Regions from separate parts of the Streptomyces sp. NPDC059003 genome, predicted to be linked through region 2. Evidence: predicted binding sites of a transcription regulator. Region 2 holds the regulator's gene; the other holds the start of a gene.

Region 1 (14,363 bases), on a different contig from region 2:
GAGCCGGTGACCGTCGACTCGTAGGTGGCGCGGTCCCTGGCGGGCGCGGCGTCCTGGAAGTCGGCGAGGGCGGCGAGCTCGCGCACGTGCGCCTGCTGGGCGGCGGCGCTCAGGTCGTCGCGGCGCTCGGTCCGGTCGGTGGACTCGCTGCCCGCCGTGGGCAGGCCCGTGACGGGGTCGGTGGTGGCCGGGCGGGGCACGGCGAGCGCGGCGAGGAGCAGGCCGCGCGCGGCGCCCGCCTGGTCGACGGCGTGGTCGAGGTCGGCGAGCGCGAACCCTCCGGAGCCCGCGCGCGGCGGCAGCTTCTCGGCCAGTTCGCGGGTGAGGCCGTGGAGTTCGGTGATGGCCTTCGCGTACGCCTTGTGGGCGTCGATGGCGCTGCTCTTGCCGGTGAGGGACGCCCTGCGGACGGCGGCGAGGTCCGCGAGGTCGCGGCGGAGCCCGGCGGTCACGGAGCTGTTGGTGCTGGCGTCGGCCGCCGCCTCGCGCAGCTCCTCGATCTGCCGGTCCACGCGGGCGCTGCGGCTCTCCGACAGGCCCTTGCCGTCGGGGCGGCCCGCGGCGACGTACGCGGTGACCTCGTCGCGCTCGTCGGCGAGGGAGTGGCTGAGCGTGACGGCCTGCTGGGTGAGCTCGGAGAGCGTCACCAGGCTCTGGGAGTCGCCCAGTTGACCGGACGCGCTCACGATGGCAGGCGCTCCGGCACCGGCGACGGTGGCGGCGACGACCGCGACGGACACGATGAGGCGGGTGCGGACGCGGGACTTGGGGGGTGCGGTGGGGGCCGGGGCGGGGATGGTGCGGGCGTCGACGTCGGTGCCTTTGAGGGGCTCGGGGGCCTGCTCGGGGGTCCGCTCGGGGGCCTGGGGGTTCTCGGGGGTCCTGGGGTTCTCGGGGGTCCTGGGGTTCTCGGGGGTCCTGGGGTTCTCGGCGGCCTGGGGGTTCTTGGCGGCTGTGGGGTTCTGGGCGGCCCTCGGGTTCTGGGTGGCCCTCGAGTTCTGGGGGGCCCTGGGGTTCTCGGTGGCCGTGGGGTTCTGGGTGGCCCTGGGGTACTCGGCGTTCTTGGCGCCGTCGGGAGACGTGGCCGTGGGTCTGCGAGCCGTGCCCTGCGGAGACGGCGCGCCCTCCGCGACAGCGGTCCCCTGGTCGCCGGGGTCGCCCGGGGGCGTCACGCCAGGCTCCGCCCCTCCCGGGGCCGTCTGGCTGCCTTCGCGCCGAGGCCGCATTTCTTGCACCGGTGCTCGCATTCCTGTTTTCGTCTGCCCTAGGGCCCGGGTGACGATCCGTCAACGCGAGCGCTCCCGGCCCGGATCCTGACCTTGCCAGACGATTCCAGTGCCGGTACGCGGCAGTCTCGCATCGTCTGCCTGGCCACCTGAAGGAGTGAACATCGACTGGGAGTTGGCGGGCAAGTCACGCTGCGTGGCTTGCGGGCTCCGTGCGGTGTGCCGGTTGGACGTCTGTGGGCGGCTTTGGCAGGATGCGCCGCCACACCCCGTCGGAGCCGATTATTCCGGCCGAAATGCGACGCCCCGCCCGCGGCCGCCGCATCGGTCCGCGCCATGTCTCCGCGCCCACGGGACGCCCGTGCGGCACTCGGGCAGACTGGCCGAATGCGCATAGAACTCGCCACCGACCCCGGCGACCCGGACCGCCCCAACGAGGACTACGTATCAGTAGCGCTGCCCGCGTCGGGGCAGGGCGGATCACTGGTCCTGCTCGACGGCGTGACGCCGCCGTCCGACGGCGCCGGCTGTCTGCATTCCGTCCCCTGGTTCACGGCCCGGCTCGGCGGCGTACTGAGCGAACTGTCCGTTTCACTCCGGGATCTGACGCTGCCTGAGATCCTGGCGACCGCCATCTCCCGCACCGCGGACACCCACCGTGACAGCTGTGACCTTTCTCACCCACGCACCCCTCAGGCAACCGTGGTCCTCGTGCGGTGGGACGCGGAGCGCGTCGAGTACCTGGTCCTTTCCGACTCGGCGCTGCTGATCGCGGGCCCCGGCGGCGAGGTGGACGCGGTCCTCGACGGGCGGCTCGACGAACTGCCCGCCGCCGTCCGCGACCTGCGCGACGCCACGCGGGCGCTGCCGCGCGGCTCGGCCGAACGGCAGGCGAAGGGCCGCGAGTACGCGGCGGCCGTCGAGGCCCTGCGGAACGCGGAGGGCGGCTTCTTCACCGCCGCCGCGGACCCCTCCGTCGCGGCCCGCGCCATCACCGGCGAGCGGCCCCGGTCCGCCGTCACCGCCGTCGCGGCACTGACGGACGGGGCCGGGCGCTGGGTCGAGACGTTCCGCGAGGGCGACTGGGCCGACTGCCTCGCCCTGATGCGCAAGCACGGACCGCAGGAACTCGTCGACCGCGTACGGGACCTGGAGACGGCGGACCCGGACGGCGCGACGTTCCCGCGCGGCAAGCGGCACGACGACGCGGCGGTGGTGTACGCGGAGCTGTAACGGCACCGCGTTTCGGCGGCCGCCCGCCGGGACAGTAAATGCGCGGGCATTCAATTCAGTAATTCCCCGACTGATCTCCAGGGCGGCTGATCTCCAGGGCGGCTGATCTCCAGGACATTTCAACTGGCCCAGAGATCAGGAATTCTTCCTTGAAATCCCGTTCAGGGGCAGGGAAGGATCTGCGGACGAGGGAAACGCATGGTCAACTCCGGCCGTGCGCCCACGTATGCAGAACGCACGAAGGAGAATTGAATGTCCCGGCGCATGGCGGTCATCGCGGGCTCGGCGCTCGCGGCCGCGCTGGTGCTCAGCGGCTGTGGTTCGAGCGACGACGAGGACGGAAGCGACAAGGGCGGTTCGGATGCGGCCGCCGCCGAGGCGAAGGTGCTGGCCGAGGTGGCACAGCCGAAGGTCCCCGAGATGGCCGGTGCCATGGGCATGTGGACGACGGACAGGAATTTCGTCAAGGCCGGGCTCAAGAAGATATCCGGCTATCCGCTGGCCGGCGGAAAGGCCGAGTGGGAGGTCCCGCTCGCCGGCGAGGTCTGCTGGTCGTCGCAGGAGCCGACGAAGGACGGAAAGATCGCCGTCCTCTACCAGGACGCCAAGGACGACCCCGCGGTCTGCAACGAGGTCGGCGTCGTCGACCTCGCCAAGGGCAAGCTGCTCTGGCACAAGCAGAGCCTCAGCGAGTACGGCAGCGCCGAGATGTTCGACGAGGTGACGATCGGCGGCGGCACGGTCGCCGCGGCGGGCACCGGCGGCGGCGCGGGCTGGAAGCTCGACGGCACGCCGCTGTGGAAGCCGTCCGACGAGGCCTGCGGCGTCGAGGGGTACGCGGGCGACGCGACCAAGCTGATCGCGGTCCGGGACTGCGGTACCGCCGACAACCCGAAGCTCCAGGTCGAGACGGTGGACCCGACGACGCAGAAGGCGAAGTCGACGTACAGGCCGCCGCAGGGCACGGAGTACGTGCACGCGGTGTCCCTCGACCCGCTGGTCCTGGCCGCCGACGACGGCGACTCGCAGGGCGGCAGCGGCGTCTCGCAGTTCGTCACGGTCGACGACAGCGCGGCGCGGGGCAAGGAGCTCAGCCGGATCTCCGCGGGCGGCGGCAAGCACGGCAAGTTCGACGCCGACTGCCCGGCCACCGAGGTCACGGGCTGCGCCAAGCTCGCCGTCAGCAAGGAGCGCAACGCCCTGTACCTGGGCACGAACGACCCGGCGAGCAGCGCCTCCGAGGCCAAGAACGACCTGGTGTCGTACGACCTGAAGACCGGCAAGCAGCTGCGCAGGACTCCGGGCTCCGACGTGGGCCGTCTGGTGCCGGTGGGCGTCGACGAGAACGGCAAGGTCATCGCGTACCAGGAGGCCAATATCGTCCGCGAGGAGGGCGGCGCCGTCTGGCAGGCCGACCCCGCCACGCTCAAGCCCGAGAAGGTCCTGCAGAACCCGTCCGAAAGCTATGAGATGGAAGCCCGCTTCGAGACGGACCGCCGCGTGCTCTATGCCGGAAAGCGCCTCTATCTGGGCGCGGACCATGTGACGGAACCGTCGGACGTCTATAAGACGCCGCAGCCGCTGGCCGTTGTCATCGGCGAGAAATAGGCCGATAAATGGGCCAATGAATGAGTGTGTGCCGGAGAACGGTGTACTGGAGAGCGGTGCCCTGGAGAACGAGGCACCGGAGAGCGGTACACCGGAGAGCGATGCGCTAGAGCTCGGCGCGGGAATTCAGCTGGCCGAGCAGCCGGGCGAGCTCGGCGACTTCCTTGCGGTCCCAGCCGGAGAGCTGTCGGACATATCGCTCACGCCGCGCACTGCGCACCGTACGGAACCTCTCCCGGCCCTCCTCCGAGAGCCGCACGAGCCAGGCCCTGCCATCGGCGGGGTCTGGCTCCCGCGCGACCAGGCCCAGCTGTTCGAGGGCCCGCAGCTGCCGGCTCATCGTGGCCTTGCCGACGCCGATGAAGGCGGCCAGGTCCGTGGCGCGGCGCGGCCCCGTCTCGTCGAGGAACGCGAGCAGCCCGTACGCGGCCGGCTCCAGGTCCGGATGGACCTGGCGGGCCATCTCGCCGGACGAGGCCCGCGCCCGGCGGAGCAGCAGCGTCAACTCCCGCTCAAGGGCGAGGAACTCGTGGTCCACACCACCGCTCGCCCCCGGCCCGCCCGCACCGGAACGACCGCCGTGGTCCGCGTCCTCACGCATGTCAGCACCCCTGCCGCACTTTCCCGATCCTGAAAGTTTCCGCCGACCGCGGCCATCGCCGCAGCTCGCCCAGTATTTCGCAGGCGTAGACCAACGGCGGCCACCTGAGCCTCTTCCCTCAACCGGGTCTACGTGCGTAGCGTCATTACTGACATGTTCACACCAGTCACTGGTGACCTGAGGATCTGATGACTTGGTGATCCAGCGATCCAGCGATCCGGCGATCCGGTGACCCAGCGATCCAGTGACCTGATGGCATGTCGACAGGTCCCCCACCGAGTCCCGCGCGCCGTGCACCGCGACGAGCCACACTCACGGCCACGCCCACGGCGCACGCGACTCCACGAGGCCTTTCGGAGGCACGTCATGCCCGTGCACAGACCTGGCATCTCCCACAGCCGACACTCCGCGACCGGCATCCTCCTCGCAGTCCTGTCCGCCCTGTCCCTGCTGCTCGCCCTTCCGGGCGCCGCGGGGGCCGCGGACACCGCCGACGGTGACGACATCCCGCCCCGCGGCAGCGCCCGCATGGGTCAGGGCGTCATCGAACACGACGGTCAGGGCGGTCTGCCCAGCGGCGGCGGCGCCGTCCAGACGGAAGGCGTCGACGTCAGCAGCCACCAGGGCAACGTCAACTGGTCCGCACTGTGGAGCAGCGGCGTGAAGTGGGCCTACGTCAAGGCGACGGAGTCCACCTCCTACAAGAACCCCTACTTCGCGCAGCAGTACAACGGCTCGTACAACGTCGGCATGATCCGCGGCGCCTACCACTTCGCCACGCCCGACACCTCCAGCGGCGCGGCGCAGGCCAACTACTTCGTGGACAACGGCGGCGGCTGGTCGCGCGACGGCAAGACCCTGCCGGGCGCGCTCGACATCGAGTGGAACCCGTACGGCGCGACCTGCTTCGGCAAGTCGCAGAGCGGCATGGTCAGCTGGATCCAGGACTTCCTCAACACCTACAAGGCACGCACCGGCCGCGACGCCGTGATCTACACGGCCACCAGCTGGTGGAAGCAGTGCACGGGCAACTACGGCGGCTTCGCCTCCGCCAACCCGCTGTGGATCCCCCGCTACAACACCTCACCCGGTGAACTCCCGGCCGGCTGGGACTTCCACACGATCTGGCAGTACACCTCGTCGGGCCCGATCGTCGGCGACCACAACAAGTTCAACGGCGCCTACGACAGGCTGCAGGCCATGGCCAACGGCTAGCCCCCTCTCGCGTGCCGCGAGGCCCGGGACCCCCAGGGGCCCCGGGCCTTCACTTCCCCACCGCGTCCGTCACCCCGCGGCGGGAACCTGTCGCGCTCAGGCGGCCGCCGGAACCTTCAACTCAGCGGGCGCAAGCGCCAGTTCGAGCACCTGCCGGACGTCCGTCACCGCGTGCACATCGAGCTTCTCCAGGACCTCGGCCGGGACGTCGTCCAGGTCCGGCTCGTTCCGCTTCGGGATGACCACCGTGGTGATCCCGGCGCGGTGCGCGGCAAGCAGCTTCTGCTTGACGCCACCGATCGGCAGCACCCGGCCCGTCAACGACACCTCGCCGGTCATCGCCACGTCCGTCCGGACAAGCCGCCCGCTGAGCAACGACGCCAGGGCCGTCGTCATCGTGACGCCCGCACTCGGCCCGTCCTTCGGAACCGCGCCCGCCGGGAAGTGGATGTGCACACCCCGGTCCTTCAAGTCGCCCACGGGCAGCTCCAGTTCGGCCCCGTGCGAGCGCAGGAAGGAGAGCGCGATCTGCGCGGACTCCTTCATCACGTCACCGAGCTGTCCGGTGAGCGTGAGCCCGGCCGCCCCCGTCTCCGGGTCGGCGAGCGAGGCCTCGACGAACAGGACGTCGCCGCCCGCCCCGGTCACCGCGAGCCCCGTGGCCACGCCGGGCACCGCCGTGCGCCGCTCGGCCGGGTCCTGCGCCGACTCCGGCACGTGGTGCGGCCGCCCGATCAGCTCCCGCAGATCACCCTCGCCGACGGTGAACGGCAGCTCCCTGTCACCCAGTTCGTGCTGTGCCGCGACCTTGCGCAGCAGTCGTGCGACGGCCCGCTCCAGGTTGCGCACGCCCGCCTCGCGCGTGTACTCACCGGCGAGCTTGCGCAGCGCGCTCTCGTCGATCGTCACCTCACCGCCGCCGAGCCCGGCCCGGTCGAGCTGACGCGGCAGCAGGTGGTCACGGGCGATGACGACCTTCTCGTCCTCGGTGTACCCGTCGAGCCTGACCAGCTCCATGCGGTCGAGCAGCGCCTCGGGGATGGCCTCCAGAACGTTCGCCGTGGCGAGGAACACCACGTCGCTCAGGTCGAGCTCGACCTCCAGGTAGTGGTCGCGGAAGGTGTGGTTCTGCGCCGGGTCGAGCACTTCGAGCAGCGCGGCCGCCGGGTCGCCCCGGAAGTCGGAGCCCACCTTGTCGATCTCGTCCAGGAGCACCACCGGGTTCATGGACCCGGCCTCCTTGATGGCCCGTACGATCCGCCCGGGCAGCGCCCCGACATACGTACGCCGATGCCCGCGGATCTCCGCCTCGTCACGCACGCCACCGAGCGCGACCCGCACGAACTTGCGCCCCATCGCATGCGCCACCGACTCGCCCAGCGACGTCTTGCCCACACCGGGCGGCCCCACCAGCGCGAGCACGGCACCGCCACGACGGCCGCCCACGACCCCCATGCCGCGGTCCGCCCGCCGCTTGCGCACCGCCAGGTACTCCGTGATGCGCTCCTTCACGTCCTGCAGGCCCGCGTGCTCGGCGTCGAGGACTTCCTGGGCGCCCTTGATGTCGTACGCGTCCTCGGTCCGCTCGTTCCACGGCAGCTCCAGGACGGTGTCCAGCCAGGTGCGGATCCAGGAACCCTCGGGCGACTGGTCGCTCGCCCGCTCCAGCTTCTCGACCTCCTTGAGGGCGGCCTCGCGCACGTTCTCCGGCAGGTCCGCGGCCTCGACCCGCGACCGGTAGTCGTCGGACTCGTCCTCGCCGTCCTTGCCGTTGAGCTCGCGCAGCTCCTTGCGCACGGCCTCCAGCTGGCGCCGCAGCAGGAACTCGCGCTGCTGCTTGTCGACGCCCTCCTGGACGTCCTTGGCGATGGACTCGGCGACGTCCTGCTCCGCGAGGTGCTCCCGCAGCTGCTCGGTGGCGAGCTTGAGCCGGGCCGTCGGGTCCTCGGTCTCCAGGAGCTGAACCTTCTGCTCGGTGGTGAGGAACGGCGAGTACCCCGAGTTGTCGGCGAGCGCCGAGACGTCGTCGATCTGCTGCACGCGGTCGACGACCTGCCAGGCACCGCGCTTCTTCAGCCAGCTCGTGGCCAGCGCCTTGTACTCCTTGACCAGCTCGGCGGTGGCACCGGGCAGCGGGTCGGGCACGGTCTCCTCGACCTGGACGCCCTCCACCCACAGGGCCGCGCCCGGCCCGGTCGTGCCGGCCCCGATCCGCACCCGGCCGCGGCCGCGGATCAGCGCGCCCGGGTCACCGTCCGCGAGCCGGCCGACCTGCTCGACGGTGCCGAGAACGCCGGTGCCCGCGTACGTCCCGTCGATGCGCGGAACAAGCAGCACCTTCGGCTTGCTGCCACTTCCACTGGACCGAGCGGCGGCCTGGGCGGCCTCCACCGCGGCGCGTACATCGGCATCGGACAGGTCGAACGGCACCACCATGCCGGGCAGCACGACCTCGTCGTCGAGCGGCAGCACGGGCAGGGCGAGCGAGGTGTACGCCGTGGACTCAGCAGCCATGATCTCCCCTTCGGCATTCAAGTTGAGCTGTACCGACTCAATGCTCATGAGCCTGCGAATGTTCCCTCTGCCTTGTTCGCTCTGAGCGATCGCCTCTGTCGCACCCGAAATCCAGGTCAGTAACATCCCTTCATCAAGTTGACCTATTACACGTCATGGCCGCACCTCTCGGGCACTCATTACCGGTCGGCCGTTTCAGGGGTTCAGGGGTTCAGGGGTTCAGGGAGGGCGGCCATGAAGGGTGTCGACGGCATCGAGGGCGCAGCGGGTCTGTGGGGCGACGAGGTCGTGCGGGCGTGGGTCGACGGCTGGGTGGTCTCGCGGGGTGCCGCCCCGCCGATCGTGGAGCCGTGGGGGTACACGATCGACGTCGGCCAGGCGAAGCACCCGTCACGTCACGTCTTCGGCGCGGCGAACGCGGGCGTCCAGGAGGCTGACGTACGCAAGGTCGCCGCATCGGCGACGGGGGCCGATGTGTGGCTGAAGATCTTCGACGCGCCGGATCGGGTGGCGCCGTGGCTGGGTCCGGAGTGGTGGCTCGATCCCGAGGAGGGCTACTTGATGACGGTGCCGCTGTCCTCGGCCGCACCGCACGATCTGGTCGCCCCGGATGGCTACCGGCTGCGGACCTGGACACGGGGTGGCGTCATCCGTGTCGCGGTGACCACGGCGGACGGCGACTGGGCGGCGCGCGGCCAGATCGCACCGACGGGTCGCACGGCGGTCGCCGACCAGATCGAGACCTCGCCGGATCACCGCCGCCGGGGCCTGGCCAGCCTGGTGATGCGGACGCTCACCACCGCGGCGGTCGAGCAGGGCTCGGAGCTCGGCGTCCTGGCCGGAACCGTGGAGGGGCGGGCGCTGTACGAGGTGCTGGGCTGGCAGGTGGTCGCCCGCCTGACGAGCGCGCGCCGCAAGGGTCCGACGGAGTCCTGAGCGTTCCGTTCCGCCGGTCGATGCGCGACTGTCGGGCGATGTCCGCCCGCCGTCTACCGTCTGCCGCGCACCTCCCCGCTTGCCCCTCAGTCGACCGCGGGCTCGGCCTTTCTCGCGCGTATGTCCACGACGGCGTAAGGCAGTCCGGGGGCGAGGAACAGCAGCGTGCCCCACAAGGGCAGGTGGAACAGTGCTTCGTCGCCGATGGTCCAGGAGGCGAGCAGGGCGACGGGCAGCGAGGCCAGGCCGGCGATGAACCACCCTCTGAAACCGAGACCCCCTCGCCGTATCTCCCAGGTGACGGCGCCTGCCGCCAAGGCGATATTGAAGGCGACGCGGGGCGCCTCGACCGACAGGACCAGGGTCCGGTCGAAGAGGTGTGCGAGGAGCAGCAGCGAGCCGAGCACGAAGGGGGTCATCGCCGCCATGCGCAGGAGCCTCAGGTGCAGTGGGGTCCGTGCCCGCGCCCAGGCGGCGGCGAACGCCTTCACGTCGGGGCCGACCACGTCCTGCGCGGTGCGGCCCGCGGCGGCGGCCTCTTCCAGGTGGGCGGCCAGCTCGGCGAGCATCTCGCGCACCGAGGCCTCGTCGACGCCTCGGTACTCCCAGTTGCTTCGGCAGACCGCCAGGACGCGCTCCCGGGTCATCCCGGTGTCGCGCTCCGGCGCCAGCTCCGTCTTGTCAGTCGTCCCGTTCGTCATCTCGCGCTTCCCCCATGTCGCGATTCCGTGTTTCCGTTTCGCCCTGCAAGGTCCTGGAGACCGCCGCCGTGAAAGCGCTCCAGGTGACGCGGCCCCCGGCCAGCTCGGCGTGGCCCGCGTCCGTGAGGCGGTAGTACTTGCGCGGCGCCCCGCCCGCCGCGGACGGCGCGCGATAGGAGTCGACGAGCCCTGCTCGCTCCATGCGGGCGAGCAAGGGGTAGATGCTGCCCTCACTCACCAGGTCGAGGCCGCTCTCCGTGAGGGCCTCCACGAACTCGTAGCCATACCGAGGTCGTTCGGCGATGAGCGCGAGCAGGCATAGGTCGAGCACCCCGCGCAGCAGCTGGCTGCGGCGCTGGTCGTGCGACGCGGACAGCTCCTTTGCCATGCGGTACAAGATAGTCGAGAAGTATCTTGCGGCGCAAGAGTCTTTCGCGAAACTACGTGAATCGGCTTGCGGCCGCACGAAATCGTGGAGAACGCCGGGTCGGGAGTGCCGGATGAGGGCTGCCGTCCTGGCCGGAACGGAACGCCGGCGCGGAGCACCGACGCTGAACGCCGAGGCAGATCTCAGGACGCGGGCCGCCGGGGAGCAGAGCAGGAGCAAGCGCGAGCGCGAGCCGCTGGAGAAGGGAGCGCAAAGGAGGAAAAGGCAGGGCAGGCGGACCGGTCAGAGCGAGCCCGCGAGGCAGTGGGAGCAAGCCTGCGGGCCGGTCGGAGCGAGCTTGCGGGCCAGATCAGAGCGGGCCCGCAAACCAGTCGGGCAGCCCCGCGCAAATCCGGGCGAGCCCGCCAGGCCGACGCATCAGGCCCTCAGACCCTCAGGCCCCAAGCCCGCGGCCCCTCATCAAGCCCGGAAGCCCGGAAAGCCCGGAAGCCCCCAGCCCCCCAAGCCCTCAGCCTTTCAAAGCGGAACGCCCCTGCCCTCAAGGCCGGAGGCCCCCGCCTCAAGGCCGAAGGCCCCGTCCTCAAGCCCGAACCGGGCTACGCCACCTCGCCCCGCCGCGCTCCGCCCCGCCGCGCTCCACCCCGCAGCAACGGCCACGTCGCGACGCCGACGGCGAACGCGAGCAGATGCCCCCAGTTGGTCATCGGGTCGGTGAAGGCGACGAGGTCGTCGACAAGCATCGCGCCGAAGCCCGCGAGGAGCACCCAGCGCAGCCACGGCGTGAGGACCCCGGCGAGCGCCCCCACGCTCGCGGCCACCCCGAAGCTGATGCCGTAGTCGAGCCGGTGCAGTGAACTGCCGGGCAGATGTCCGGCGAGGACCGAGAGGCCGACCGGGATCTCGGTGGCCAGCGTGGCGACGACGTGCCCGAGCACGAAGACGCCCGCCGCGCGCAGGCTTCCGACGCGGCGCTCCAGCGCGGTGAGGACGAACAGGAATCCGATGGCGTACGGCGACGTGATGCCGCCCGCGACCCACAGCGCGCTGGCGACCAGGACGAACACGGGCCGGTCCGCGAGGTGCGCGACGTCCGTGCTCGACCCGTGGTGCAGCGAGGCCACCAGCGACGGGTCCGCGTGCTCGGCGAGCACCGAGGTGACCACGAGGACGACGGCGTACCCGAAGGTGAAGGGCGTCCCGACGGGCGTCGGCAGCAGTCGCCAGGGCCGCACCCCCCGAAGCCGGAGCGCAGCGGCGCCCACGGAACCGTACGCGGAAGGAGTGGCAGTCGTGCGTATGGAGGCCGGCGTGGAGGCGGCGGCGGAGGTGGCGGCGGCACCCGAGACGGCGAGCGGGCCGGAGGCCGCGACCGACGCGCCCTCTCGCGCCGGTGCCCCCTCTCGCGCCGACGCCTCTCCGTGACCGGTCCGACCGGACCCGGCGCACACCGACTCCCCATGACCGAGCCTGTCGGAGGCGGCCCGCACGCGGCGCCCGCCCCCCTGCCGGGGCACCGCGTTCAGCGTTCCCACCCCTTCAGTCAAGACGGCACCCCCGACCGCCGCGGCGTCCTCGCCCGCGGCGGCATCCCCGTCAGCACCTGCGGCGGCACCCCCGCCAGTAACCCGCTCAGTCCGGTTCACGCTGGGGCGCTCCTTCCGTCGGGGACCTTGCATCACGAATAGATCACGGCCACGCTTCACTGATCGTTCCCACGCTGTCTATGACCGACGCCACGTGAGACGCGTCTCACAGGAACTCACAGCAACCTCATCACATTCCGTGACGTCCCGCACGCCCGTCCGCCCCACCGGAGGGACGGGGGAGGAGGATGACCGGCATGCACACTCCGTACCGACCCGATCCCCCCGTGGTTCTCGACCGGCGCGAAGGCCCCTACGGCGAAGTCGTGCTCCGCCGCCACGGAGACCTGCTGCAGATCATCGCCAACGGCACGTTCCTCATGGACACATCGGACGGCCGCTCCGAACGCCTCCTCGTCGACGCCGCGTACGACGCGCTCGACGGCCTCCCGCGCGCGGGAGACGCCCCACGGCCCAGCGTCCTCATCGGCGGCCTGGGAGTGGGCTTCTCGCTCGCCCACGCCGCCGCCGACGCCCGCTGGGGCCGCATCACCGTCGTCGAGCGCGAGCAGGCCGTCATCGACTGGCACCGCGAAGGGCCGCTCGCGGAGCTCTCGCGCCGGGCGCTGGCCGATCCGCGCACCGAGATCCTGCACGCCGATCTGGTCGCATATGTCACCGGCCCATTCGCAAGCGTCAACACCTCGTCGGTTCCGGATGCCGACGCCTCCCCGGCCACGTACGACGCCCTGTGCCTCGACATCGACAACGGTCCCGACTGGACCGTCACACCGGACAACGACAGCCTCTACTCCCCCACCGGTCTCGCCGCTTGCAAGGCCCGCCTGAACCCCGGCGGCGTCCTCGCCGTCTGGTCCGCGCAGCCGTCACCCGCTTTCGGCTCCGCTCTACGGAATGCCGGATTCCAACAGGTACGTACGGAAGAGATCCCCGTTGCCCGGGGCGTACCGGACGTGGTGCATCTCGCGACAAGGGCTGCGTAGCCGAGGTGCCGTCACGCCCCGTACTCTGCTGACCGGACACCAAGCGATCACGTCAGGGGCGGGGCGATGGAGCAGACACACACCTCCCACAACAGCGCCACGGCGGCAATGCCGGGAGCTCAGCGCCGGGTGCTGGTCGTCGAGGACGACCCGACGATCGTGGACGCCATCGCGGCCCGGCTGCGCGCCGAGGGTTTCGTCGTGCAAACGGCGGCGGACGGCCCGGCCGCGGTGGACACCGCCCAGGCATGGCAGCCCGATCTACTGATCCTCGACATCATGCTGCCCGGCTTCGACGGCCTGGAGGTCTGCCGCCGCGTGCAGGCCCAGCGCCCCGTGCCGGTGCTGATGCTCACGGCGCGGGACGACGAGACGGACATGCTGGTCGGGCTCGGCGTCGGCGCGGACGACTACATGACCAAGCCGTTCTCGATGCGCGAGCTCGCCGCGCGCGTGCACGTGCTGCTGCGCCGGGTCGAGCGGGCGGCGCTCGCGGCCACGACGCCGCGCAGCGGCATCCTGCGCCTCGGCGAGCTGGAGATCGACCACGCGCAGCGCCGCGTGCGGGTGCGCAGTGAGGACGTGCACCTGACACCCACGGAGTTCGACCTCCTGGTGTGCCTCGCCAACACCCCGCGCGCGGTGCTCTCCCGTGAGCAGCTGCTCGCGGAGGTGTGGGACTGGGCGGACGCCTCCGGCACCCGCACCGTCGACAGCCACATCAAGGCGCTGCGCCGCAAGATCGGCGCGGAGCGCATTCGCACGGTCCACGGGGTCGGGTACGCCCTGGAGACCCCGACGCCATGACCCCGGAGCCCGGCGCCGCGGGCAGGGCGGCCGACGCGGTCGGAGTCCCCGGCCGCGCGATCGGCACGCACGGCGCGCCGGAGAGTCCGGGCAGCACCCCGGGGAGCCCGGGCGGCACCCCGAAGGGTCCGGGCGGCGCTCCGGAGAGCGTGGGCGGCGCCCTGGGCGGTACCGTCCACGGCACCCTGGACATCGTCCGGACGTGGCGCTGCGACCGGGGCGGAGGTTTCGGGATGAGCAATCCCTTCGGAGGCCTCAGGCCGTTCTCGATCAAGACGAAGCTCGGCACACTGGTCGTCGTCTCGGTCTTCATCACCACCGGCCTGCTCATCGTGGCCTCGAAGACAGAGACCGAGCTGCGCTTCATCACGGTCTTCTCCGTGATCGCCACGCTGCTCATCACCCAGTTCGTGGCCCACAGCCTCACCGCGCCGCTCGACGAGATGAACTCGGTGGCCCGCGCCGTCTCGCACGGCGACTACACGCGCCGCGTGCGCGGGGCCGACCGCCGCGACGAGCTCGGCGACGTGGCGATGACGATCAACCG
Region 2 (14,363 bases):
TCGCCCACGTCGTCGCGGCGGCGGGCGTCGACGGGCCCGGCGCCCGCGTGGCCGTCTGCCAGGTCGACGGGCGCCGCTGGGCGACGCTGGAGGGCCGGGCCACGATCACGGCGGAGCCCGCGCGGGTCGCGGAGGGGGAGCGGCGCTACGAGGAGCGGTACGGGCGCACGCCGCGGGTGAACCCGGACCGGGTGGTCATCGAGATCGCCCTGGACCGGGCGATGGGCAAGGCCTGAGCCCCCGGGCACGCCAGGGGCCACGCACGGGCCCGCGCACGGGTCCCCGCCCGGGGTCCCCGCACACACCACAGCGGCGCCACCGTGTTCAGGTCCACGGTGGCGCCGCTGCTGGGGGAAGCACCTGCGCGATTTACAACGACGGGGGAATCGCGTCAGGCGCTGCGGGGGGTGGCTGTGAGGGAGTCGGACGCCGATGACGCCGTCCGCTTCCGCTTCCCGATCAGCTGGTGGTCACGCTGGTCGAGGTTGACGAAAACCATGCCGTAGCGAACGGCACATCTCACCGGCTGCGGCGCGCCGCGGGGACGGCGCAGGCAGCGGTAGGCGCGGATGTCCTCGTCGTCGTCGCGGACGATGATGACGGGCTCTCCGACAAGGGTGACCATCAACGAGTCACCGGCGTGGGGGATCGCGGTGACGAGGTCGATGAAGTGCCAGCCGGAACGGTAGGCGGTGGCCATCTCACGGCGGAACGTGCGGTCGTCGGGCGGGGTGGTCATGCCGCGCCACCTTCCGACGCCGTGTACCACCCGAGGTCGGGCGGTGCGGCCGAGTCGCCTTCCGACGCCATGTTCCAGCCGAGGTCAGACGGTGCGGCCGTAACGGAGCTCTTCACCTTCGGCGGATGCCAGCCGAGATCGAGAGAGCCCACTACGCCCAAGACCAACCCTGCCGAGAGGGTGGCGACAAGCACCGAGCGAAGCATGCGCTTATACATGGTCGGCTTCGTCCTCACTTGATAGGTTCCTCTCCCCCGGCACAACAAGACGATGTCTCAATCGAGCACGTCAAAGCCACAGGGTGGATGCATCATGTTCCTGCACGTTCAGGACCCTGGGGGGTGGAGAATTGCTCACAACAGATGCGAAACCGACACATCCTCACCCCACAACGCCACTGTGTGGTGAGGGCTCGCGGCTCTACGCGAGCGCGCTGAGCGACGGACGGCTCGCACGTGCCGAGGCCGAGAAGGCACCCTGTCTTCTGGAGTCCGGCCTTCTGCATCCCGATCCCGACGACGAGGACTGGCTCAGGCCGGTTCCGCCGTCCACGGCACTGGCGCAACGACTCCACCCCATCGAGCGGGAAATCCAGGAGCGAAGGCGGCTCGCGGTCGAAATGACCGATGTCTTCGAGCCATTCATGGCCATCACCATGCGTGTCGAACCGACTACGCACGCCATCACGGTGCTGGAGGGCGAGCCCCGTATCAACGAGGCCATCGAGCGCGCCACCGAGGAGTGCCGCTACGAGGTGCTCACAGTCCAGCCAGGCGGCGGTCGCAGCGAGCACGTCCTGAACGATGCTTTGAAGCGTGGACAGACCATCCTCGACCGCGGTATCACCATGCGCACGCTCTACCAACACACCGTCAGGCACAGCCAGGGCACTCTCGCCTACGCGGCCCGCATGTCCCAGGGCAACGTGGAGATACGGACGCTGGAAGAGTTGATCGACCGACTCATGATCTTCGACCGGACCGTCGCCATCGTGCCGGCCCGCGCCGACCGCCAGGACGCCCTCGAGATCCGGCAGCCCGCACTGATCGAGTACCTCGCCAAGGTGTTCGAGCAGCAGTGGCAGCAAGCGACGCCGCTCTACGACGAGGTGCCGTACCCGCCGTCCAGCCACGGCATCACGGGCGTGCAGCGCTCCATCGCCCGGCTCCTCATCGAGGGCCACGTGGACGAGGCGATCGCGCGCAGGCTCGGCATGAACGTCCGCACCTGCCGGGCCCACATAGCCAAGATCGCCGCGGCTCTCGGCAGCGGAAGCCGGGCCCAGCTGGGCTACCTCATCGCCCAGTCCGGCCTGCTCGACCAGGACAGACCCACATGACCACCGCGCCCCGCCCGCACGCGCACGGCCCCGACGAACTCTGCGAGGCGGGTTCGACCCTGTACGCCCGCGCCCTGCGCGAAGGACGCGTGGCGCACCGGGACGCCGACACCGCCCCCTGTCTGCTCGACTTCGGCCTGCTGCACCCGGACGTCGACGACATGCGCTGGCTGCGCCCCACGGCACCGGCCGTCGCCCTGACCCAGCTCCTGCGCCGCATCGAGGACGACGTCGCCCGCAGGCGCCGCCGCGAGGAGAAGCTGACCGCGCTCTTCGAGCACCTGATGGCGGTGGACGCGGGCCGGCTCCCGAGCTCCGGAGCGCCCGAACTCGTCGTCCTCGAAGGCTTCGAGCGCATCAACACCGCCATCGACGACGCGATGCTCGAAGCCACCGACCAGCTGCTCACCGTCCAGCCCGGCGGCGCCCGCTCCCCGGAGATCCTGGCCGACGCCCTGCCCCGCGAGCAGGACGTGCTCTCCCGCGGCTGCCGCATGCGCACGCTCTACCAGCACACCACCCGGCACTCCCTGCCCGCGCTCGCCCACTACGAACAGCTCGACGGCGACGTGGAGGTCCGCACGCTGAACGAGGTCACCGAGCGCATGGTCGTCGTCGACCACGCCGTGGCCTTCATCCCGGCGAGCAGGGACCGCACGGTCGCCCTGGAGATACGCCAGCCCGCCATCGTCGACTTCCTCATCACCACCTTCGAGCGCCTGTGGCACCTGGCGACCCCGATGTACCCGCACCCCGCGCAGCTCCCCTCCGAGAACGGCGTCACCACCCGCCAGCGCGCCATCGCGGAGCTCCTCATCGAGGGCCTCACGGACAGCGAGATAGCCGCCCGGCTCGGCATGAACGTCCGCACCGCCCGCGAGCACATCGCCAAGCTCGCCGCGATCCTCGGCAGCGGCAGCCGCGCCCAACTCGGCTATCTGATCGGCCAGTCCGGCATCGTCGACCAGCGGCAGTAGGCGCGGCACGGTACGGCCCGGCGGCTAGTGGTAGATGGCCCGCTGCAGCGGCAGGCCGAGGGCCAGGAGCGCCTCGCGCACCACGCGCTCCCCGTTCAGGCCGTCCGCGCCCAGGTCGAGGACGGCCGTCTGTTCCCAGCGCACCGACGACGGGCGGCCCATCGTCACGCGCCAGGACGGCGCGCGGGCGTCCCGCGTGCTGCCGGTGCAGGCGATGTTGAGGACGCGCACGACGGACACCTTGGCGACGACCTGGAGGGGGAAGTCGCCGACGAGGTGCTGGCGGTCCACGACCCAGGTGACGGGGTAGCCGCGGCCGTTGAGGTCACCGGCGATGGTGTGCACCACCGGGGCGAGGCGGGCGGGAGCGAGGGGGGCGGCCTGGTCGGGGGCCGTGGTGCGGTCCTTCATCTCGCTGCTCTCATCCATACGTTCACGACGTGGGGAGCGGGTCGAAGAGCAGGACCACATGGCGTGACCCGCGGGAGCTCGCCGGTTCCGAGACGACCATCGTGATGAGGCCGGGGCCCTTCCTGGGGTGGTACAGCGGGCGTACGTCACCGTCGGGATGGATGTAGACCTCGGTGCTGCGCTCGTAGATGGGGCCCGCGTATTTGTCGCGGGTGATGTCCCGGTGCAGTCGGGCGAGTGAGCGGTTTTCCGGGTTCTGTATGTGGGCGAGTCTGACCTGGTTGAGCAGACCGGGCGCCCACCGCGTTTCCCAGTCGGTCAGAATGTGGTCGCGGGCCTCGTCGGAGAGCGCCATCCAGCGCATCGTGTTCTCGGGCACGCCGTTCTCGAAGACATCGGCGAACGGCTGGTTGTGGGCCACGAGATCCCACTGGACGTTATTGACGTACGCGATTTCCCGCTGGCCGTTCACGGCGCGCTGCCAGGCGGCCGCCGCGGCCATCGTGACGCCGCCGCTCGGGTCCAGGGCGTGCGGCGGCCGCTGGCCGAGACAGAGCAGGTAGACCTGCGTGAACTCGTCCTCGGTCATGCGCAGGATGCGGCCCACCTGACGCAGATAGTCGTCGCGCGGCAGCATTTTGCCGCTTTCGAAGCGATGGTACGTACCGACCGCACGGTTCATCAGGATGTCCATGTCGGACTGGGCGAGCCCCGAAACCCGCGGTCCTGGGCGGCCCGAGGGCTGGGCGTGGAGACCCACCTCCTCCGGGGCGATTCTGGAGCGCAGTCGTCTCAGTATTCGGCGAAGTCCGTCCTCGTCCACGGTCCTTGCACCCCTTCCCCCTCGCGTTCCCCCCTCGCGCGTGATCGCGGCACGTCACCGGCACGGTGCCAGCACCATAAACCCAGAAGAGTCGGTGACCAACAGATCGTAATCACGCCGCACTTCAGGACCCGGGCCCGCCGCGTCAGCCCCAGCGCACCGGCGACGCCGCCCCGCACATCCCCGGGCCGACCCCGAGCAGCAGCCCCCGCGCGCCCACGGGCGGCGGGTCGTCGTACGTACGGGCGAGGACCCGCAGCACCGCGGAACCGCCGGTGTCGCCGTCCTCGGCGAGGGTCGCGCGGGCGTGCCGCAGCGCGGCGTTCGGGCACAGGCCCGAGTCGACGACCGCGTCGAGGTAGTGCGGGCCGCCGGGGTGGACCAGGGCGAAGTCGAGCGGCTCGGCGCCCTGCCGCCAGGGCAGCCGGGCGAGGACGCAGGCGACCGCCTTCGCGGCGTCCTGCGGCGCGTCGAAGTGGAAGCCCTCCTCGTGGGCGCGCAGTTGGTGGTCGATGTCGGCGCCGGGGTGGACGTAGCTCCAGCCGTCCTCGACGAACAGGCCGGGCCGGGTGAGCGGCTCCGCGCTGACGACGGCCGCGGCGGCGCCGTCGGCGAGCAGGAGCCGGTGCAGCATGGAGTTGAGGTGGTCGTTGCCGCGCGCGTGGGCCGCTCCGAGCACGTCGACGCCGACGACCAGGAGCGGGCGGCCCGGCCGGACGAGGGCGGCGGCGAGGCCGATGGCGTGCGCGCCGCCGGTGGTGGCCAGCGGCATCCGGGCGGCCTCGCCCGGGATGCCGAGGGCGTCCACGAGGTGGGTGTCGTGGCCGGGGGCGGCGACGCCGCGGCCCTGGAACGTGAGGATCCCGCCGAGGTCGTCGGCGCTGATGCCCGCCTCCTTCAGCGCCGCGAGGCCCGCCCGCTCGGCGAGCTCCGCGGCCTCGGCGAAGACGACCTCGGCCCGCAGCGCGCACAGCTCGGGATCCGCGTCGGCGGGCACGGTCCTGCCGGAGTCCGTGTCCGCGTACGGCCCGGAGGGCGGCGCGTACGCATCCGGCGGTACGCCCACCTCGGCGCCCGGCGCCCTGACGTACCGCCGCCGCTGTCCCGCCATGTCCCGCGCGGCCGCGAGGAAGGCCCGCAGCTGCGGGTGGCGCGGCCAGGTGCGCGCGATGTGGTCCGCCAGCTGCTCCACGGTGACTTCATGCCGGGCGTTGGCCGTCCCTGGGCGACTGACGTACGCCATCGGGCTAAGCGGGGGTGGAGACGTGCCGCTGGTCGTACGCCCAGCGCGCCGCGTGGCTCGCGAGGGCCGCCATGTCGGGGGGCGCGCCGGTCGCGGCGAGGTGGTGGTACTCGATGAAGGTCAGCATCACGACCCGCTCCGGCGCGCCCAGGTGCGGGTGGAATCCGCCCGCCAGGATGGAGTCGGCGGCCTCGTAGGCGCCCTGGCCCCGCGCGTGCCGCTCGTGGATCAGGCCTTCCAGCTCCCGCAGGTACGCGATGTGGGCGCGCAGGCCGTCCGGTCCGATGACGGCGCCGTGCCCGGGGACGATCCGGTCGGCGTCGAGGGCGAGGACCGTCTCGCAGGCCCGCACCACCTCGGCGAGCGGCCCCTCCCAGTGCACCGGGTGGTCGTCGGGGAAGACGACGTCGCCCGCCGCCACCACGCCCTGCCCCGGCAGGTGCACGACGAGGTCCCCCGCGGTGTGCGCGGGCCCCACCTCGACGAGCCGGACGTCGACGTCGCCGACCCGCAGGTCGTACGAGCCGCTGAAGGTCGCCGTCGGCGGGACCACCGTGACGTCGGAGTAGTCGTAGGCGCCGAAGCGCTCGCGGGCGTACCAGCCGAGCGGGTCGGCCGGGTCGCTCGCGTGCACCAGGTACTGCATCTGCTGCGGCGTGATCTCGTGGCAGTGCCGCTCCAGGCTGGCGCGCGTGCTGATGATCTCGGCGCCGGGGAAGAACGAATTGCCGTAGCAGTGGTCGCCGTTGGCGTGCGTGTTGACGACCGTGCGCACCTGTGTCCCCTCGGGCAGCACGCGTGCGGCCGCCGCGATGAGCGCGCGGGTCATGCGCGCGTCGTACGGCGTGTCCACGAGCGCCGCTTCGTCGCGCGAGCCGATGAGGAGACAGTTGGCGAGGCCCCACGCTCCGGCGGCGCCGCGCGGCGCCCACAGGTACAGGCCGTCGTCGGACAGGACGGTGAGGTCCACGGGAAGGTCCATGACCGTATCTTCCTCGGCGACCGCGCCTTCACCGACTGTGGTGAACACCACACGTGGGGTGGCGGAGCGCCGCCGTGACGGGTCCTGGCGGCCCCGACTGCGGCCCGCCACCGACGACATACGGGACGACTGCCCTCAACTGCCCTGCTACACAGTCCAATTGACGCATCGTCGGCTCCGAGAGCGAGCCGGCGGCATGATTGATCGTTGAATATCTGGAGCGGAATTACTAGAGATAAATTCCCATCCGAAAAGGCGGGTTGCCGACGCCAGAATGGGAAGCTGGGGGACGCCCGGCCCCTTGGCGCCGCCTTGATATCAGATGCCGCGTTGACAAGGATGACCCTTCACGCGTGGCGTCCGACCGTCGTCACGCGCGCGATCACTGCAGGCGAGCCGGGCAGGGGGAGCAGGTGCAGGACGTAGTGGCGCCCGCTGGGGGGCACGCGCCGCACGAACCAGGGGATCTGTGCGACACGGGCCGCGAGGTGTACGCGCGGGCCCTTCAAGAGGGCCGGATACGCCGCGAGTCCGCCGCCGCGGCGCCGTGTCTGGTCGAGTCGGGCCTGTTGTGCCCGGAACGCCCGGACCACGCCGAGCAGGACGGCGGTGCGTGGCTGCGGCCCACCGCCCCGGTGGTCGGCATCGCCCGGCTCCTGGAGGACATCGAGCGGCGCGTCGCCCAGCGCCGCAGCCGCGCGGCCCGCCTCGCCGACGCCTTCGAGCCGTTCCTGAGCCTGGAGCCCGACCGGCCCCCGGACCTGACGGCGGCGGGCGTCACGGTGCTCCAGGGGATGCCCCGCATCCGGCACGCGGTGTGCCAGGCCCTCGCCTCGGCGTCCCGCGAGGTCCTCGGCATCCATCCGCGCGACGCCTTCCGGCCGCGGCTGCTGCCGCACGACGAGCCCTGGCGCCTGGCGGAGTTCGCCGCCCGCGGCGGGCACATCCGCGCGCTCGCCCGGCCGCAGGAAGTCGGCGGGGAGCTGCCCGCGCTCGCGCACCCCGTCGCCGGGTCGCTGGTCGAGTGCGAGGTCCGCACGCTCGACGACATCCCCGAGTGCCTGCTGGTCTTCGACCGGGACGTGGCGCTCTTCCCCGCCGTCGCGACCGGCGAGATCGCCTTCGAGGTCCGCTCCCCCGCCCTGGTCAACTATGCGGTGACGGCCTTCGACGTGCTGTGGCGGCTCGCCGACCCGCTGTACCGCAGGCACACGCCGCGCCTGTCCGCCCAGGCCTTCCCGCCCGTCCAGCGGGCGATCGCCCGCCTGCTCACGGAGGGGCTCAGCGACTCGGAGGTCGCCGGGCGCCTCGGCATGAACGTCCGCACCGTCCGCGTGCACATCGCGAAGCTCAGCTCCACCCTGGGCGGCCACAGCCGGGCCCAGCTCGGCTATCTCATCGGGCGGTCGGGGATTCTGGAGCAGAACCCGTAGCCGGCCGCGAGGCCCGCTGCGAGGCCCCCCGCGACGCCTCTTCCTGCGTCACTCCTTACGTCACCGCCCGGTCCCGACGACGGGCAGTTCCAACGGGGAGGAAACACCACACCATGTCCTTGGAGAAACACAGACCGGACGAACTCGGACTGGACGAGCACCAGCCCCACGGAAGGGACACCCTGTGCGCGGCGGGCTCCGTCCTCTACGGCCGGGCGCTGCGCGAGGGCCGCCTGCACGCGCGGGACGCCGAACCGCTCCCCTGCCTCGTCGACCACGGCCTGCTGCACCCGGACGTCGACGACATGCAGTGGCTGCTGCCCAGCGAGCCCGCGGCCCTCCTGGGCCGGCTGCTGCGGAGCGTCGAGGACGAAGTGGCGTACGAGCGGCGGCGCGAGGCGGACCTCGCGCGGGCCTTCCAGCCCCTCCTCGCGCTCGGCGCCGACCGCTCCAGCGCCCCGCCGCCCACGCCCACGCGGCGGCAGGGCGCCCTCACCACGCTCACGGGCCTGCCCGGCATCACGGCCGCCATCGAGCGGGCCGTGTCGGACTGCACGCGGGAGGTCCTCACCATCCAGCCGGGCGGCTTCCGCCCCATCTCGGACCTCGGCGCCACACCGCCCCGCGAACAGGCCCTGCTCTCCCGCGGCTGCCGCATGCGCACGCTGTACCAGCACACCACCCGGCACGCCTTCCCCGTCATCGCGCACTTCGAACGCCTTGAGGGCGACGTCGAGGTGCGGACCCTGAGCGAAGTCACGGAGCAGCTCGTGGTCTTCGACCGCGCGGTGGCGTTCATCCCGGCCGACCGGCACTTCACGGTGGCGCTGCAGATCCGCGCGCCCGCCCTCGTCGGCTATCTGGGCGGCCTCTTCGACCGGCTGTGGCGCCTGGCCACGCCCATGTTCCCGGAGGCCGCGCCGCAGCCCGTGCGCAACGGCGTCACCGCGCGGCAGCGCGCCATCGCCGAGCTCCTCACCGAGGGCCTCACCGACGCGGACATCGCCGACCGGCTCGGCATGAACGTACGCACCGTCCGCGCCCACATCGCCAAGCTGTCCACGCTCCTCGGCAGCAGCAGCCGCACCCAGCTCGGCTACCTCATCGGCCGGTCGGGCATCCTGCGCCACAGTGGCTGAACCGTGCCGTTCCGGTGCCGTTCCCGTGCCGTTTCCGTGCGGAGACTTCCGGACAGCAAATGATCGAAGGTCCGGACTTAACGGGCTTTGCCCCTGCCTCCGCCCCTTGCACCGCAACAAGATGACGGTAGCGGAGCGTGGGCGCCACGTTGCATCGTGGTGACGGCAGCGGGGAACGGCCCAGTCCCACTTCCGGTACTGGAACCGGCCCGGTTCCCGCTTCCATGTGGCTCTGTTGTGGTCTCCCCCCGCAGAGTCGCGCTTCCCTAAGGTCGCCCCGGCCCGACTGCGCCCCGTGGTCGGCCGGGGCGCTCAGGGCTCGGCGCCCCGGGCCCCCGGGAGACGTGGGGGTCCCGGCGGGGTCCGGGGCTCGCCGGGATTCAGGCGCCGTCGCCGACCCATGCGGCGAGCAGCCGCTCCCGCTCCACCCTGCGCGGGCTGCCGCCCTCGTGGCCGCGGCCCCACTCGGCCATCGCCGAGAGCGTGGTCAGCATGGTGGCGGCCCCTTCGGTGAGCCGGGTCAGCAGCGCCCGGGACAGGTCGTACTCCCGCTGCGAGTAGCCGGTCGCGGTGGCGACGTACGCCGTCAGCTCGGCCTCCTCGTCGGCGGTCTCCACGCACACCGTCATCGACGGCGCGTCCTCGCCGCCGCCGAGGCCCACCGTGAGCGCCATGTCGACGACCATGCCGACCTGCCGCTTCAGGGACTTCACCGGCACGTCCTCGACCGTCAGGGCGCGCACGTCGTCCCACAGCCACAGGCCCTCCTGCTTGTGCCCGAGCCCGGCGACGCCCTCGGGCGTCAGCCGCACCCCGGGGGCGAGCCCCGAGGGCTTCGAGCCCACGTACACATCGCCTTCGGCGATCCAGAACAGCCCCACCATGGCCATGGAGATCCAGCTTTCCCGCGATACACGAACACAACAGCCTGCCAACTATAGGAAGAGGCCGGGCGGTTCCGTACGCGGACTTCCTTCGCGTACGGAACCACCCGGCCTCGACAAGCGCCGCGCGCCCCGCGCTGCTGCTCGGGGCGCTACTGCTCGGGCGACCTCTTGGGGCGCCACACCACGAGCGCGCTGGCCTGCTGCACGTCCTGGTACGGGACCAGGTCGCGGCGGTACGAGGCGTGCACCGCCGCTTCACGTTGCTGCATGGCGACGGCGGCTCCCTCCACGGCCGCGGAGAGCTCCGCGACGCGTGACTGAAGCGCCGCGACCTGGTTCTCCAGCTCGATGATGCGCTTGATCCCGGCGAGGTTGATGCCCTCCTCCTGGGAGAGCTGCTGGACCGTGCGGAGCAGCTCGATGTCCCGGGCCGAGTACCGGCGGCCCCGGCCCGCGGTGCGGTCCGGGGAGACCAGGCCCAGGCGGTCGTACTGGCGCAGGGTCTGCGGGTGGAGACCGGAGAGCTGGGCCGCCACCGAGATGACGTACACCGGGGTCTCGTCCGTCAGTTGATACGGGTTGCGTCGGCGGCCGTCCCGCTCCATGAGGTCACGCTCCCTTCGCGGCCTTGAACAGTTCTGCCCGCGGATCGGTGTCCGCAGTCGCCTTCCGGTACGCCTCCAGGGCTTCCTGCGCCGCGGGCGTGAGGCTCGTCGGCACCGTGACCTCGACGGTCACCAGGAGGTCGGCGGGCGTGCCGTCCTTGCGGGCGGGGCCCTTGCCGCGGACCCGCATGGTGCGGCCGTTCGGCGTGCCGGGCGGCAGCTTGAGGGTGACCGGGGCGGCCCCGAGCGTGGGCACCTTGACCTCGCCGCCGAGCGCCGCTTCCGCGTACGTCACCGGCACCGTGACCGTGAGGTTCTCGCCCTTGCGGCCGAAGACCGGGTGGGCGTCCACATGCACCACCACGTACAGGTCACCGGCGGGGCCGCCCCGTTCGCCGGGGGCGCCCTTGCCGCGGAGCCGGATGCGCTGGCCGTCGCTGACGCCCGCGGGAATGCGCACCTGCATCGTCCGCGACGACTTGGCGCGGCCGCTGCCGTGGCACACCTCGCAGGGGGTCTCGGCGATCAGGCCGCGGCCCTTGCAGTCCACGCACGGGTCGGTGAGGGAGAAGCCTCCGCCGCCGCCCCGCGAGACCTGGCCGGTGCCGACGCAGGTCGGGCACACGCGCGGCGTGCCGTTCTTGTCACCCGTGCCCGAGCACGCCTTGCAGGGGGCCTGGGAGGACATGCGCAGCGGAACCGTCGCGCCCTCCACCGCCTCCGTGAAGCTCAGCGTGACCTCGGACTCGATGTCCTGGCCGCGGCGCGGCTGCGTACGCGTCCCCGTGGTCGCGCCACCGCGGTTGAACAGGCCCCCGAAGACGTCACCGAGCCCGCCGCCGAAGCCGCCGGCGCCCGCTCCACCGCCGCCCGGGGCGCCGCCTCCGAAGAGGTCGCCCAGGTCGAAGTTGAACGTGCCGCCGCCGGGGCCTCCCGGGCCCGGCCTGAACCCGCCGTTGCCGAAGAGGGCGCGCGCCTCGTCGTACTCCTTGCGCTTCTTCGGGTCGCCGAGGACGTCGTTCGCCTCGGAGATCTCCTTGAAGCGCTCCTCGGCCTTCGCGTTGCCCTTGTTGGCGTCCGGGTGGTTCTCGCGGGCGAGCTTCCGGTACGCCTTCTTGATCTCGGCTTCGGTGGCGTCCTTGGGGACGCCGAGGACCTTGTAGTAGTCCTTCTCGATGAAGTCCTTCGTGCTCATCCCCGACGTCCCTCCTTCCTCGTCGTCGAGACGTCAGCCCTCGTCCGGGCCACCGCTCTCCTTGTCCTTGGCCTCGTCCGTGCCCTGGGCGGACGCGGGCTGCTCGCCCTCGCCCTCCGCGGCGTCGGACTTCACCGTCTGCGCGCCCGGCTGCGGCTCGGCCACCGCCACGCGCGCGGGGCGGACGACCCGCTCGCCGATGCGATACCCCGGCTGGAGAATCGCGACGCACGTCGTCTCCGTCACATCCGGAGCGTACGAGTGCATCAGGGCCTCGTGGATCGTCGGGTCGAAGGGCTCACCCTCCTTGCCGAACTGCTGCAGACCCATCTTGGCGACGACGGTCTCGAGCGCTTCGGCGACCGACTTGAAGCCGCCGACGAGCTCGCCGTGGTCACGGGCGCGGCCGACGTCGTCGAGCGTCGGCAGGAGCTCGGTCAGGAGGTTCGCCGCGGCGATCTCCTTCACGGTCACCTTGTCGCGCTCCACGCGGCGGCGGTAGTTCTGGTACTCGGCCTGCAGCCGCTGGAGGTCGGCGGTGCGCTCGCTGAGCGCCTTCTGTGCCTGGTCCAGCTGGGCGGTCAGGCCCGCCGTCTGTGCACTTGCGTCCCCGGCCGGGGCCGCCGGGCCCTCCTTCGCGGAGGGCTCGGCGGCCTTCGGCGCCGCTTCGTCAGGGGTGGCGCCGGAGGGGACGTCGGACTTCTCGGCGTCGTCGCCGAAGCCCGGGGTCTCCTCCGTCATCAGGCAGCGCCGCCCTTCGCGTCACCGGGCTTCTCGTCGTCGACGATCTCGGCGTCCACGACGTCGTCGTCCTTCGACATGTTCGGAGCCTCGGCGCCCGGGGCCGCGCCCTCGGCGCCGGGGGCGCCCTGCGCCGCCTGCGCGTCGGCGTACATCGCCTGGCCGAGCTTCTGGGAGACGGCCGCGACCTTCTCCGTGGCCGTGCGGATCTCGGCCGAGTCGTCGCCCTTGAGCTTCTCCTTCAGCTCGGCGACGGCGGTCTCGACCTCGGTCTTGACCTCGGCCGGGACCTTGTCCTCGTTGTCCTTGAGGAACTTCTCGGTCTGGTAGACCAGCTGCTCGCCCTGGTTGCGGGACTCGGCGGCCTCGCGGCGCTTGTGGTCCTCGTCCGCGTACTTCTCGGCCTCCTCGCGCATGCGGTCGACCTCGTCCTTCGGCAGCGAGGAGCCGCCGGTGACGGTCATCTTCTGCTCCTTGCCCGTGCCCAGGTCCTTCGCGGTCACGTGCATGATGCCGTTGGCGTCGATGTCGAAGGAGACCTCGATCTGCGGCACGCCGCGCGGGGCCGGCGGCAGACCGGTCAGCTCGAACATCCCGAGCTTCTTGTTGTACGCCGCGATCTCGCGCTCGCCCTGGTAGACCTGGATCTGCACGGACGGCTGGTTGTCCTCGGCGGTGGTGAAGATCTCGGACCGCTTGGTCGGGATCGTCGTGTTCCGCTCGATGAGCTTCGTCATGATGCCGCCCTTGGTCTCGATGCCGAGGGACAGCGGGGTGACGTCGAGGAGCAGGACGTCCTTGACCTCGCCCTTGAGGACGCCGGCCTGGAGCGAGGCGCCGATGGCGACGACCTCGTCCGGGTTCACACCCTTGTTGGCCTCCTTGCCGCCGGTCAGCTCCTTGACGAGCTCGGCGACGGCGGGCATGCGGGTGGAGCCACCGACGAGAACGACGTGGTCGATCTCGGAGAGCTGGATGCCCGCGTCCTTGATGACGTTGTGGAACGGCGTCTTGCAGCGCTCCAGGAGGTCGGACGTGAGCTGCTGGAACTGGGCGCGCGTGAGCTTCTCGTCCAGGTGCAGCGGGCCCTCGGCGGAGGCCGTGATGTAGGGCAGGTTGATCGTGGTCTCCGTGGAGGAGGACAGCTCGATCTTCGCCTTCTCGGCGGCCTCGCGCAGGCGCTGGAGCGCCATCTTGTCCTTGGAGAGGTCCACGCCGTGGCCGTTGTTGAACTGCTTGACCAGGTAGTCGACGACGCGCTGGTCCCAGTCGTCACCACCGAGGTGGTTGTCGCCGTTGGTGGCCTTCACCTCGACGACGCCGTCGCCGATCTCGAGCAGCGAGACGTCGAAGGTGCCGCCGCCGAGGTCGAAGACGAGAATGGTCTGGTCGTCCTTGTCGAGGCCGTAGGCCAGGGCGGCCGCAGTCGGCTCGTTGACAATACGCAGGACGTTCAGACCGGCGATCTCGCCGGCCTCCTTGGTGGCCTGGCGCTCGGAGTCGTTGAAGTACGCCGGGACGGTGATGACCGCGTCCGTGACCTTCTCGCCCAGGTACGCCTCGGCGTCGCGCTTCAGCTTCTGCAGGATGAAGGCGCTGATCTGCTGGGGGTTGAAGTTCTTCTCGTCGATGTCGACCTTCCAGTCCGTGCCCATGTGGCGCTTCACGGAGCGGATGGTCCTGTCGACGTTCGTCACGGCCTGGCGCTTGGCGACCTCGCCTACCAGCACCTCGCCGTTCTTCGCGAAGGCGACGACGGACGGCGTGGTCCTGGCGCCTTCGGCGTTGGTGATGACGGTGGGCTCGCCGCCCTCAAGAACGCTGACGACGGAGTTAGTCGTGCCCAGGT

The links. Region 2 encodes HspR, which represses chaperone genes until heat shock. Its sites were predicted from a motif close to TTGAGNNNNNNNNNCTCAA; they were not measured.
Region 1: the regulator HspR is predicted to act here: its motif matches at 8,420-8,438, upstream of lon (endopeptidase La).

The regions. Positions count from the first base shown of each region.
Region 1 is NZ_JBHYJH010000157.1:4,963-19,325, forward strand. Features, by position in the region: gene ACFWZ5_RS36220 (nitrate- and nitrite sensing domain-containing protein) at 1-1,172, opposite strand, end outside; gene ACFWZ5_RS36225 (hypothetical protein) at 1,614-2,459, shown strand; gene ACFWZ5_RS36230 (hypothetical protein) at 2,712-4,067, shown strand; gene ACFWZ5_RS36235 (MarR family winged helix-turn-helix transcriptional regulator) at 4,174-4,668, opposite strand; gene ACFWZ5_RS36240 (lysozyme) at 5,035-5,883, shown strand; gene lon (endopeptidase La) at 5,980-8,397, opposite strand; gene ACFWZ5_RS36250 (GNAT family N-acetyltransferase) at 8,632-9,333, shown strand; gene ACFWZ5_RS36255 (hypothetical protein) at 9,420-10,034, opposite strand; gene ACFWZ5_RS36260 (PadR family transcriptional regulator) at 10,015-10,422, opposite strand; gene ACFWZ5_RS36265 (rhomboid-like protein) at 11,019-11,684, opposite strand; gene ACFWZ5_RS36270 (hypothetical protein) at 11,713-11,844, shown strand; gene ACFWZ5_RS36275 (spermidine synthase) at 12,263-13,009, shown strand; gene ACFWZ5_RS36280 (response regulator transcription factor) at 13,076-13,816, shown strand; gene ACFWZ5_RS36285 (ATP-binding protein) at 14,050-14,363, shown strand, end outside.
Region 2 is NZ_JBHYJH010000136.1:13,413-27,775, forward strand. Features, by position in the region: gene ACFWZ5_RS34110 (pyridoxamine 5'-phosphate oxidase family protein) at 1-236, shown strand, start outside; gene ACFWZ5_RS34115 (hypothetical protein) at 392-739, opposite strand; gene ACFWZ5_RS34120 (helix-turn-helix transcriptional regulator) at 1,089-2,078, shown strand; gene ACFWZ5_RS34125 (helix-turn-helix transcriptional regulator) at 2,075-3,055, shown strand; gene ACFWZ5_RS34130 (hypothetical protein) at 3,080-3,484, opposite strand; gene ACFWZ5_RS34135 (XRE family transcriptional regulator) at 3,489-4,289, opposite strand; gene ACFWZ5_RS34140 (hypothetical protein) at 4,435-5,532, opposite strand; gene ACFWZ5_RS34145 (MBL fold metallo-hydrolase) at 5,537-6,514, opposite strand; gene ACFWZ5_RS34150 (LuxR C-terminal-related transcriptional regulator) at 6,928-7,947, shown strand; gene ACFWZ5_RS34155 (LuxR C-terminal-related transcriptional regulator) at 8,061-9,086, shown strand; gene ACFWZ5_RS34160 (hypothetical protein) at 9,467-9,976, opposite strand; gene ACFWZ5_RS34165 (heat shock protein transcriptional repressor HspR) at 10,123-10,578, opposite strand; gene dnaJ (molecular chaperone DnaJ) at 10,583-11,773, opposite strand; gene grpE (nucleotide exchange factor GrpE) at 11,807-12,514, opposite strand; gene dnaK (molecular chaperone DnaK) at 12,514-14,363, opposite strand, start outside.